DNA from 2 places in the Lelliottia sp. GFLA7 genome. Region 2 is predicted to be linked to the other one. Evidence: predicted binding sites of a transcription regulator. Region 2 holds the regulator's gene; the other holds the start of a gene.
The links. Region 2 encodes PurR, which represses purine synthesis genes. Its sites were predicted from a motif close to CANGCAAACGTTTGCNTG; they were not measured.

Region 1 (6,138 bases), on a different contig from region 2:
AATTATGGCGTTGCGTCAGGGCGGTCTGGTATTACAAAACTATCGTCTGCTTGATACCACGCTTTACGTCACGCTGGAGCCCTGCGTAATGTGCTCTGGCGCGATGGTGCACAGTCGCATCGGGACGTTGGTCTTTGGGGCGCGTGACGAAAAAACAGGCGCAGCGGGTTCGCTGATGAACGTGCTCGGCCATCCGGGTATGAACCACCAGGTGCAGGTTATCGACGGGGTGCTTGCACCAGAGTGTTCGGGGCTATTAAGTGATTTCTTTCGAATGCGCCGTCAGCAGAAAAAGCAACAAAAGGCAGAATCGACGTCGTCGCGGGGTGATTGAGTTCATGCGGTGAAACCACCGGATAGCTCTGCGCGATCTGTTTTGCCTTCGTCACTTCCTTTTCCTTTTCCATCAGATAACCCACCAGGCTTATCTGATATTTCCGGATATTTTCCACATAGGCGTAAGCCTCATGCCCACGCGCATAGCCGTAGGTGAGTTTGTTGTACCAGGGTTTCTGGCTTAACAGGGGCAAGCGCTGTTTAACGTCGGACCAGCTGTCCGGGTTTCCTTTCGTTTTGGCCGTCAACGCACGGGCGTCGAGCATATGCGCATAGCCCATATTGTAGGCCGCGAGCGCAAACCAAATCCGCTCTTCTTCCGGCACGGTATCCGGTACTTTTGCCATCATATCCTGCAAATAGCGCGCGCCGCCGCTGATGCTCTGTTCGGCATCGGTGCGATCGGTCAGGCCGAGACTTTGCGCGGTATTTTTGGTGAGCATCATTAGGCCGCGTACACCGGTCGGTGATGTCGCCTGGGCATCCCAATGTGATTCCTGATAGGAAATTGCCGCCAGCAAACGCCAGTCAATTTCCTCGGCATATTTCTCGAAGAGGGGCTGTAAATCGGGCAACACGCTGTCAACGGCACGCAGGAAGCTGCGGGTATCAACGTAATCAAAATCACCGCCGTGCCCGAGATATTTCTCTTCAAGTCGCGCCAGGGTGCCTTCTTCATTCATGGAATTAAAGAAATCGAGAATGGCGGCGGAGAGCGTCTGATCGTCGTCGAGCGGGCTAAACCAGGTGACGGGCTGTTCATCGGTCACATCAAGCGCAACGGCGATTTCTGGATGAACGCGCTGGAAGAAACTGATCGCGACAGAATCAGCGATCGTGTACGCCAGTTTTTTGTCTTTCACTTGCTCCAGCAGCGCAGTGGTACCCAGCTTCTCATCAACCTTCCAGCTCAGATCCGGATATTTTTTTTCTTTCAGGGCACGCAGATCGTCAATGACCACATGGCCCGGCGCGACGGTGAGCTGCTGATCGTTAAGCGTGGCCATCGTGCGCGGACGAACGCCACCGACGCGATACACCACCTGCTGCGATACAGAATAGTATGTCGGGCCGGGCTGATAGTTTTTACTCCGCTCGCTGTTATACACCAGCCCAGCGGCCAGCAGGTCGGCATCGTCATTATCCAGGTCATCAAACAGCTGGCTGATATTCTGACGAACAGTTATTTTGAGCTTCACACCCAGGTAATCGGCAAACTGTTGCGCCAGTTCATAATCCAGGCCAATGATTTTGCCATTCACATTGTTATAGGTCAGCGGGGAGTCGAGGGTACTGACGCGCAGTTCCCCCCGCGACTGAATCGCGGCGATACGGTTTTCGGCTTTGCCGAACCAGGGAATAGAAGGCCATAAGGCCGCTGCCAGCAGCAAGGTGACTATGCCGATGAGCAGATAATTAATCTTGAATTTTTTCAATTAGTTAATTCTCTGCGCCGTGCGATGCCTCAGTGTGCTGTAGTCATGTTATTAATAAGGTTTACCATTGATTGAGCGGCATTTTGCGTAAACTTACGCCAGTTGGCAACTAATTAGAGAGACAGGTCACACCAATCGATAAAAATTCAGAATGATTTTATTTCGACGCAAACGGTTTCGTCGGCGCTCAGGATTCTCTATAATGACGCCCGTTTTCCCCTTGCGCACACTGTAAGCGCCTCAAGCGCTTCGAAGACGAGAGACTTATGATGGAAATTCTGCGTGGTTCGCCTGCACTATCTGCCTTCCGTATCAACAAACTGCTGGCACGTTTTCAGGCTGACGGCCTTCCGGTAAGCACTATTTACGCTGAGTATGTCCATTTTGCTGACCTGAATGCTCCTTTAAATGCAGAACAGCGAGCGCAGCTCGAACGCCTGCTCAAGTATGGCCCAAGTCTGAGCAGCCACACGCCGACCGGTAAACTGATTCTTGCTACGCCTCGTCCGGGCACCATCTCCCCCTGGTCTTCTAAAGCGACTGACATCGCCCACAACTGCGGTCTGAGCCAGATCAATCGTCTGGAACGCGGCGTGGCGTACTACGTTGAAGCATCGACGCTGACAGACGAGCAGTGGCAGACGGTTGCCGCTGAGCTGCACGATCGCATGATGGAGAGCGTGTTTGCCTCTCTGGACGATGCACAACAGCTGTTTTCTCATCATCAGCCTGCACCTGTACAAAGCGTGGATCTGCTGGGACAGGGCCGCCAGGCGCTGATTGACGCCAACCTGCGTTTAGGACTGGCGCTGGCGGATGACGAAATTGACTACCTGCAGGATGCGTTCGTTACGCTGAACCGCAACCCTAACGACATCGAACTGTATATGTTCGCGCAGGCGAATTCTGAGCATTGTCGTCACAAGATTTTTAACGCCGACTGGATTATCGACGGCGAAGAACAGCCGAAGTCGCTGTTCAAGATGATTAAAAACACCTTTGAGAAAAACCCTGAACACGTGCTGTCAGCGTATAAAGACAACGCGGCGGTCATGGAAGGGTCTGACGTGGGTCGCTTCTTCGCCGATCGCGAAAAAGGGCGCTATGACTTCCACCAGGAGCCAACGCATATCCTGATGAAGGTCGAAACGCATAACCACCCGACGGCGATTTCTCCGTGGCCGGGAGCGGCGACAGGTTCCGGCGGCGAAATTCGTGACGAAGGCGCAACCGGACGTGGCGCGAAGCCTAAAGCAGGGCTGGTAGGCTTCTCCGTTTCAAACTTGCGTATTCCTGGCTTTGAACAGCCGTGGGAAGAAGATTTCGGCAAGCCGGATCGCATTGTCACCGCGCTCGATATCATGACCGAAGGCCCGCTGGGTGGCGCAGCCTTTAACAACGAATTTGGACGCCCGGCGCTGAACGGCTACTTCCGTACCTACGAAGAAAAAGTCGATAGCCATAACGGCGAAGAGCTGCGCGGGTATCACAAACCGATCATGCTGGCGGGTGGGATCGGCAATATTCGCGCCGATCATGTCCAGAAAGGCGAGATCGTTGTGGGCGCAAAACTGATCGTCCTGGGCGGTCCGGCCATGAATATCGGTCTTGGCGGCGGTGCGGCGTCTTCTATGGCGTCCGGTCAATCTGACGCAGACCTTGATTTTGCCTCCGTCCAACGTGACAACCCGGAAATGGAACGTCGTTGTCAGGAAGTGATCGACCGCTGCTGGCAGCTTGGTGATGCCAACCCGATTCTGTTCATTCACGATGTCGGCGCGGGTGGTCTTTCGAACGCCATGCCAGAGCTGGTGAGCGACGGCGGTCGCGGTGGTCGCTTCAATCTGCGCGATATTCTGAGCGACGAGCCAGGCATGAGCCCGCTGGAAATCTGGTGTAACGAATCTCAGGAACGCTACGTGATGGCCGTCGCTGCCGATCAGTTGCCGCTGTTTGACGAGCTGTGCCGCCGTGAGCGCGCGCCGTACGCGGTGATTGGTGAAGCGACAGAAGAACTGCACCTGACCATGAATGATCCGCACTTCGACAATCAGCCGATCGATCTGCCGCTGGATGTGCTGCTGGGCAAAACGCCAAAAATGACCCGCGATGTGCAAACCCGTAAAGCGACGGGCAAAGCGCTGGATCTGCATGGTGTGACGATTGCCGATGCGGTAAACCGTGTTCTGCATCTGCCTGCGGTGGCAGAGAAAACCTTCCTGGTGACCATCGGTGACCGTTCCGTGACCGGTATGGTGGCACGCGATCAAATGGTCGGCCCGTGGCAGATCCCGGTGGCGAACTGCGCGGTTACCACCGCGAGCCTCGATAGTTATTATGGCGAAGCGATGGCGCTGGGCGAACGTACGCCGGTCGCGCTGCTCGACTTTGCTGCTTCTGCGCGCCTGGCTGTTGGCGAAGCGCTGACGAACATTGCCGCCACGCAGATTGGCGACATCAAACGCATCAAATTGTCCGCAAACTGGATGGCGGCCGCAGGGCACCCTGGTGAAGACGCCGGTCTGTACGAAGCGGTGAAAGCGGTAGGCGAAGAGCTGTGTCCGGCGCTCGGCCTGACCATTCCGGTGGGTAAAGACTCGATGTCGATGAAAACCCGCTGGCAGGAAGGCAATGAGCAGCGCGAGATGACGTCTCCGCTGTCGCTGGTGATTACTGCTTTTGCGCGTGTTGAAGACGTACGTCATACCATCACACCGCAGCTTTCTACCGACGATAATGCCCTGTTGCTTATCGACCTGGGTAAAGGACACAACGCGCTAGGCGCGACCGCACTGGCGCAGGTTTACCGCCAACTTGGTGACAAACCTGCTGACGTGCGTGATGTGGCACAGCTGAAAGGCTTCTACGAGGCCATTCAGGCGCTGGTGGCCGCACGCCAACTGCTGGCCTACCACGACCGTTCAGACGGCGGCCTGATGGTCACTCTGGCGGAAATGGCCTTTACCGGTCACTGCGGCGTGGAAGTGAATATTGCTGCGCTGGGTGACGATCGTCTGGCGGCGCTGTTCAACGAAGAGCTGGGCGCGGTGATTCAGGTGCGTGCGGCGGATCGCGAAGCCGTAGAAGCGCTACTGGCGCAGCACGGTCTGGCTGATTGCGTGCATTATCTGGGTAAAGCCGTGGCGGGCGATCGCTTTGTCATTGAAGCGGACGGTCATGCGGTGTTCAGCGAAAGCCGATCGACGCTGCGTATGTGGTGGGCTGAAACCACCTGGCAGATGCAGCGCCTGCGTGATAACCCAGAATGCGCTGACCAGGAGCATGAGGCGAAAGCCAACGATAACGATCCGGGCCTGAACGTGAAGCTCTCTTTCGATATCAACGAGGATGTTGCGGCTCCGTATATTTCGACCGGTGCGCGTCCGAAGGTCGCTGTGCTGCGTGAACAGGGCGTGAACTCCCACGTTGAAATGGCGGCAGCGTTCCACCGTGCGGGCTTTGATGCTATCGACGTGCACATGAGTGACCTGCTGGCTGGCCGCATGGGTCTTGAGGACTTCCAGGCGCTGGTGGCCTGCGGCGGGTTCTCCTACGGCGACGTGCTGGGCGCGGGTGAAGGCTGGGCGAAGTCCATTCTCTTCAACAATCGCGTGCGCGATGAGTTTGAAACCTTCTTCCATCGTCCACAAACGCTGGCATTGGGCGTATGTAACGGCTGCCAGATGATGTCCAATCTGCGCGAAGTCATTCCGGGCAGCGAAGCCTGGCCGCGCTTTGTGCGTAACCAGTCGGACCGTTTTGAAGCGCGCTTTAGCCTGGTTGAAGTGACTCAAAGCCCGTCGCTGCTGTTGCAGGGCATGGTGGGTTCACAGATGCCGATTGCGGTTTCGCATGGTGAAGGGCAGGTAGAACTGCGTGACGCTGCGCATCTTGCGACGCTCGAAAGCAAAGGGCTGGTGGCGCTGCGCTTTGTCGATAACAACGGCAAAGTGACGCAGAACTACCCGGCAAACCCGAACGGTTCGGTGAACGGCATTACCGCTGTGACCAACGAAAGTGGCCGTGTAACCATCATGATGCCGCATCCGGAGCGTGTATTCCGCACCGTCAGCAACTCATGGCACCCGGAAAACTGGGGCGAAGACAGCCCATGGATGCGTATTTTCCGCAATGCGCGCAAGCAGCTGGGGTAACCCAGTTGCCTGGCGCCGGACGCTAAGCGTTACGTCCGGCGGATGAGATGTGCTTTCAAAGCCCGGTCCGCGTCAATGCGGCCGGGCTTTTTCATTGTGACGGCGCGCATCTTTAGGTGTCGGTAATCCCCGACAATGGCGCATTTGAGGTGTCTCTAAATGGCGACATTTAACGTCATGATTTATAAGGTGGTCATAAAGTTTGTAATAAG
Region 2 (6,138 bases):
TTAAAACGTTCTGAATAGTTATCGGCAATGTCAGGCCACGAGGCCTGGAAACGCGTATGCCAGGCCATCAAGGTGGTATCGTAATCTGCGCCAAAATTATGCCAGTCTTCCATCACGTAAAAAGGCTCGCTGGCTTTCGCAATCTGGCGGACCGAAGGGAGACAGCCATTCGGGAAAATGTACTTATTGATCCATGGGTCAACTGTATGGTCTGTTTTTTTGGAACCGATTGTGTGGAGTAGGAAAACGCCGTCTGGCTTGAGATTGCGATCGGTGACGCTGAAATAGGTATCGTAATTCTTGGGTCCGACGTGTTCAAACATCCCAACAGAGACGATGCGATCAAACTGGTCGTGGAGGTCTCGGTAATCTTGCAACAAAATAGTGACATCCAGACCCTCGCAGCGGTCCTGAGCCATCTTTTGCTGTTCGGCGGAAATGGTCACGCCCACCACGCTGACACCGTAATTTTTGGCCATGTAATACGCCAGTCCCCCCCAGCCGCAGCCAATATCCAGCACGCGCATGCCAGGCTGTAGCTGTAATTTCTCGCAGATAAGGTGGAGTTTGGCCAACTGAGCCTCCTCGAGCGTTGAGGCGTCTTTCCAGTAAGCGCAAGAATACTGCATCAAGGGGTCCAGCATACGCGTGAACAGGTCATTGCCGAGGTCGTAATGTTCCTTCCCGACAATCCACGCGCGCTTTTTATTTTGCAAATTAAACAGGCGCGCGGAGGCGATGCGTAAAGTGTCTCTCAGGTGATGGGGGAGCTGATTATCAAGGCCGGCGCGCAGGATGTTGTTGAAAAAAACATCCAGACGCTCACATTCCCACCAGCCGTCCATAAAGCTTTCGCCCAATCCGAGGGAGCCCTCCTGTAACACGCGCTTAAAAAAATCGGGATGTTTGACCTGGATATCAGAAGGGGCGGGCCCGTTGACGGTAATGCCCGCACGACTCAGTAACTCTCTGACTATTCGGGACCAATTGTCGTCCCGAAGGCTGACTTCTTCTATGCACGATGAACTCATAGCTTCTCCATCACCTGATGTGATCAGAACCTTCAAACAGCGTAGCCGCTTTTTATGGTTTGTGAGAAGTCTCACGGAATTATCCGTAAGGCTAGTATCCGACGTAGAACAGAGGAAGGGAGATAACCCTTGCCGAAAAGCCTTCCATGGTAAAACGGGAGCACTCCGGCTCCCGTTAACAGAGAGTATTTATCGTATTTATATGAACCAAATTTAGTATAGGCTTCAAAAATCACGCATTCAACTGAAAGTTGTTAGCAGCCTAATCACTCGTAAATCACATAATTACGTTCACGACTATGCTTGCGACGATTCTACCGGCGTTCCATTTTGCGTGTTTTCAGTTGCCGAAACTTGCATGCGATAACCGAGTGCGGCAAGCGCGACCGTCACCAGCATTACGCTGGTGGTCGTCATCAGCGGCGTGGCAATCAACGCCGAAACAATCAGGCTTGAGAGGAAACATAGACCCAGTTGCAGCGTGTTTTGTAACGCCGCAGCACGACCTGTCGCATGAGGGAACGGACGCAACGCCTGGGCAACCACGATCGGATAGATTGCGCCGTTAGCGACGGCCATTACGCAGAACGGGATTAAGATTTCAGCCAGGCCGACGTTTGGAATAAACCCGACAGCCCAGGTGCCGATGACGCTCAGGGCGTACAGCACCAGCAGCCAGGGCAGCATCTGTTGACCCTGCCATTTTTGTAGCGCTGCGCGACAGCCATAACCACCGACCAGGAAAGCGATGGTCTGCGGCACGTAGCTCAGGCCAATCACTGCAGGGGTGTAACCCATGTCGTGCAAAATGAACGGTGACCCGGTGAGCCAGGCAAAGAAGCTGGCGGAACAGGCCGCGTAAATCAGCACATTTCCGCGATAAGCGCGGGAACGGAGCAGTGACATAAAGGTGACGCGAGCCGCATTGTTCTCGACTGGTTTGGCTTGAGCGGGTTTGAGCGCAAAAGCGGGCAGCATCAGAACCAGGGTGATGATAAACAGCGTGGCAAAGATCGCCTGCCAGTCAAAATGCACCAGAATCCAGCTCCCGAGCAGCGGAGCCAGGGCTGGCGAAAGCCCCACGAGCGGCATGATGGTCGCAAAAATACGGTTAACGCGCGATGCGGGATAATAGTCGGTGACCAGCGCCTGCCAGGTCACCGCGGCAGCACACACGCCAAACGCCTGCACAAAGCGCAATACCAGCAGCCAGGTTGCATCGCGCACCCACAGCATGCCCAGACAACCCAGCGCAAAAATAGTTAAGCCAAGAAGAAGAATAGGCTTGCGGCCATAACGGTCAGAGAGCGGTCCCCACAGCAGTTGTGCAAGCGCAAAACCGGCCAGGAATACGCTGAGGCTGGCGCTGATCGCGGCAGCAGGTGTCTGCAAATCTTGCTGCATCGCGGCAAACGCCGGCAGATACATGTCGGTAGCCAAAAAGCCCAGCACGCTCAAACCGCCGAGCCAGACTAAGAATCCTTTGTTGGGTTGCATTGTTATTTCCTAATGAAAGCAGGTGTACATTGGCGCAGAGTGTAGGGAGTGCAATCTGGCTTGTGAAACGCTAATATTTGGCGGTTGCGTTCAAAAATTTTGCAGGCAAAAAATGTGGTCTGAATATTCTTTAGAAGTCGTGGATGCTGTCGCCCGGAATGGCAGCTTTAGTGGAGCCGCGCAGGAACTGCATCGCGTACCTTCTGCCGTCAGCTATACGGTACGTCAGATGGAGGAGTGGCTGGCGGTACCGCTGTTCGAACGCCGTCATCGCGACGTCGTTCTGACCCCCGCTGGCGTATGGTTTTTGAAAGAAGGCCGATCTGTTATCAAAAAAATGATGATCACACGTGAACAGTGCCAGCAGATTGCCAATGGCTGGCGCGGTCATCTTTCGATTGCGGTGGATAACATCGTAAAACCTGAACGGACGCGGCAGATGGTGGTTGATTTCTACCGCCATTTCTCGGATGTGGAACTTCGCGTCTCCCAGGAAGTGTTTAATGGCGTATGGGATGCGCTATCGGACGGCAGGGTGGAGATGGCGATCGGCGCGACGCAGGCCATTCCCGTCGGGGGGCGTTACGCCTTTAGGGATATGGGAACGCTGAGCTGGAGTTGCGTGGTGGCAAGCGATCATCCTCTGGCTGCGATGGACGGCCCGCTGAGTGACGACGTGTTGCGCAACTGGCCGTCGCTGGTGATGGAGGATACGTCGCGCTCGCTGCCAAAACGCATCACCTGGCTGCTTGATAACCAGCGGCGGGTCGTCGCGCCAGACTGGGAATCATCGGCAACCTGTTTGTCGGCGGGGCTGTGTGTGGGGATGGTGCCCGTGCATTTCGCACGCCCACGGATTGATCGCGGAGAATGGGTGGCGCTTGAGCTTGAAAATCCGTTCCCGGATGCGGCTTGCTGCCTGACATGGCAGCAAAACGATATGTCGCCTGCGCTGGCCTGGCTGCTGGATTATTTGGGTGATAGCGAAACGCTGAACAGAGAGTGGCTACGGGGGCCGGAATAACCGGCCCCGTAGAAACGATTAACGACGGTAATCGCGGAACGGACCGTCAGCGACGGAGCGACGTTCAATCAGGCGCGGATGGACTTCAATTGACTGAGACTCTTCACGTTTGCTGACGATACGATCCATCAGCATGTTGAATGCCGTTTCACCCAAAGAGTCTTTCGGCTGATGAATCGTCGTCAGCGCGGGAGTAAAGTAGCGAGCGTTGCGCACGTTATCATACCCGATCACGGAAATATCCTGCGGGACGCGCAAACCCAGCTCATCGGCTGCGCAAAGCGCGCCCATTGCCATAATATCACCGCCACAGAATACGGCAGTCGGACGATGCGGCTGCGAAACGATCTGCTGCATTGCGCGGTAGCCTGATTCGGGTTCAAAGTCGCCCTGGACAATCCAGTTTTCCGGAACGGTAATCAGCGCTTCTTCCATGGCTTTCATAAAGCCCGCCAGGCGGCCTGCACCGGTATTACGCTCGAGCGGACCGGGGATGACACCAATCTCGCGATGACCGCGTTCAATCAGATAACGGCCAGCCATGTAACCGCCTTCAAAGGCGTTATCGTTGACAGAATCGGTAAAATCAGCGCGTGTATCGCCCCAATCCATCACCACCATCGGGATATGACGGTACTCTTCCAGCATCGACAGCACGGATTCCGGGTATTCAGAACACATGACCAACAGGCCATCGACGCGCTTTTGCGCCATCATCGACAGGTAAGCGCGCTGTTTTTCCTGGCTGTTCCAGGCATTTCCCAGAATCAGGGTATAGCCTTTCTGGAAGCAGTTTTTTTCTACTGCCTCGATAATTTCGGCGAAATAGGCGGCTTCGCTGCTGGTCGCCAGCAGACCAATCGACTTGGTGTGATTTACTTTCAAGCTGCGAGCCACGGCGCTAGGGGAGTAGTGCAATTCTTTGATTGCAGCCCAAACGGCGTTGCGCGTCTCTTCCGCCACGAAACGGGTTTTGTTAATTACATGTGATACAGTTGTAGTGGAAACGTTTGCGCGTTTCGCTACATCTTTAATTGTTGCCATTAGCTGTCACTCCAGACCATATCCTAAGCTCCTGATAAATTGAGAGGTAAACGTTTGCCTTCTCTCACCCTAATCTCGCAAATTGAATTGCGATACGCCGGGAAAACGACACAGGACGTCAGGAGGGGGTCAGTGGCCGGTACGCTTATAAATTTAGCGTGGAATTTTGTCCTATCTTGATGAAAAGGGGAAGCGCAAAAACGGTTATGAGCCTAAATCCAGGAAGATTTTTGAGCGAAACTGTGTAAAAATGAGCAAGCTCACTTTTCATGTGGGGATTAAAAGGAGAAAAATTGATGAATACCGATCTTAAGTTTTCGTTAACGACCACAATTATCGTGCTGGGTTTGATTGTTGCGGCAAGTTTTACGGCTATTCTGCACTGATTCAGGCGGGGGAGAGCCTTCTCCCTCGTTTTCTTCCTTCTATTGTTACTCTCCCGACAATAATCTTTTGCCAATTTGTTAACTTCTCATTTTTTGTGATTGCTGTCATGCTTTCGACATATTTTTTCTGTGTCGCGTAATGACACGGTTCCCGGAGTTAATGAATGAAAATCAATTTTCCACTGCTGGCCCTCGCGATTGGCGCATTTGGGATCGGCACCACCGAGTTCTCCCCCATGGGGCTGCTACCGGTTATCGCTAAAGGGGTGTATGTTTCTATTCCTGCGGCGGGCATGCTGATCAGCGCTTATGCCATTGGCGTGATGATCGGCGCGCCTTTGATGACATTACTGCTTTCGCATCGTGCGCGTCGAAATGCGCTTATTTTCCTGATGGCCATTTTCACAGTGGGAAATGTGCTTTCGGCACTCTCTCCGGACTACACCACCCTCCTGTTGTCGCGCATTTTGACCAGCCTCAATCATGGCGCATTCTTTGGCCTGGGGTCGGTGGTGGCCGCGAGCGTAGTACCTAAGCACAAGCAGGCCAGCGCGGTCGCCACGATGTTTATGGGGCTCACGATAGCGAATATTGGCGGCGTGCCAGCGGCGACCTGGCTGGGTGAAGTCATCGGCTGGCGTATGTCGTTCCTCGCCACAGCGATGTTGGGTGTCGTGGCGATGATCGCGCTGTTCTTCTCGTTGCCGAAAGGCGGGGCGGGCGAGCGTCCGGACGTGCGCAAAGAGCTGTCGGTTCTGCTCCGCCCGCAGGTGCTGTCAGCGCTGTTGACGACGGTGCTGGGCGCTGGAGCCATGTTTACGCTCTATACCTATATTTCGCCCGTGCTGCACGATATCACGCATGCCACACCGTTCTTTGTGACGGCAATGTTGGTGTTGATTGGTGTGGGCTTCACCATCGGCAACTATCTTGGCGGCAAGTTGGCCGACCGTTCGGTGAGCGGCACGTTGAAAGGATTTTTAACCTTGCTGATCGTCATCATGGTCGCCATTCCATGGTTAGCACGTAATGAGTTCGGAGCCGCTATCGCCATGGTGGTTTGGGGCGCAGCCACGTTTGCGGTGGTACCGCCGTTGCAGATGCGAGTGATGCGCGTGGCGCACGAAGCACCAGGGCTTTCGTCTTCAGTGAATAT

Region 1: the regulator PurR is predicted to act here: its motif matches at 1,937-1,954, upstream of purL (phosphoribosylformylglycinamidine synthase).

The regions. Positions count from the first base shown of each region.
Region 1 covers NZ_JBWLAQ010000002.1:969,362-975,499, reverse strand. Annotated here, with positions in the region: gene tadA (tRNA adenosine(34) deaminase TadA) at 1-334, shown strand, start outside; gene mltF (membrane-bound lytic murein transglycosylase MltF) at 219-1,772, opposite strand; gene purL (phosphoribosylformylglycinamidine synthase) at 2,039-5,926, shown strand.
Region 2 covers NZ_JBWLAQ010000001.1:189,217-195,354, reverse strand. Annotated here, with positions in the region: gene cfa (cyclopropane fatty acyl phospholipid synthase) at 1-1,031, opposite strand, end outside; gene punC (purine nucleoside transporter PunC) at 1,329-2,528, opposite strand; gene punR (DNA-binding transcriptional activator PunR) at 2,641-3,552, shown strand; gene purR (HTH-type transcriptional repressor PurR) at 3,571-4,596, opposite strand; gene cydH (cytochrome bd-I oxidase subunit CydH) at 4,893-4,982, shown strand; gene AC07RN_RS00945 (MFS transporter) at 5,147-6,138, shown strand, end outside.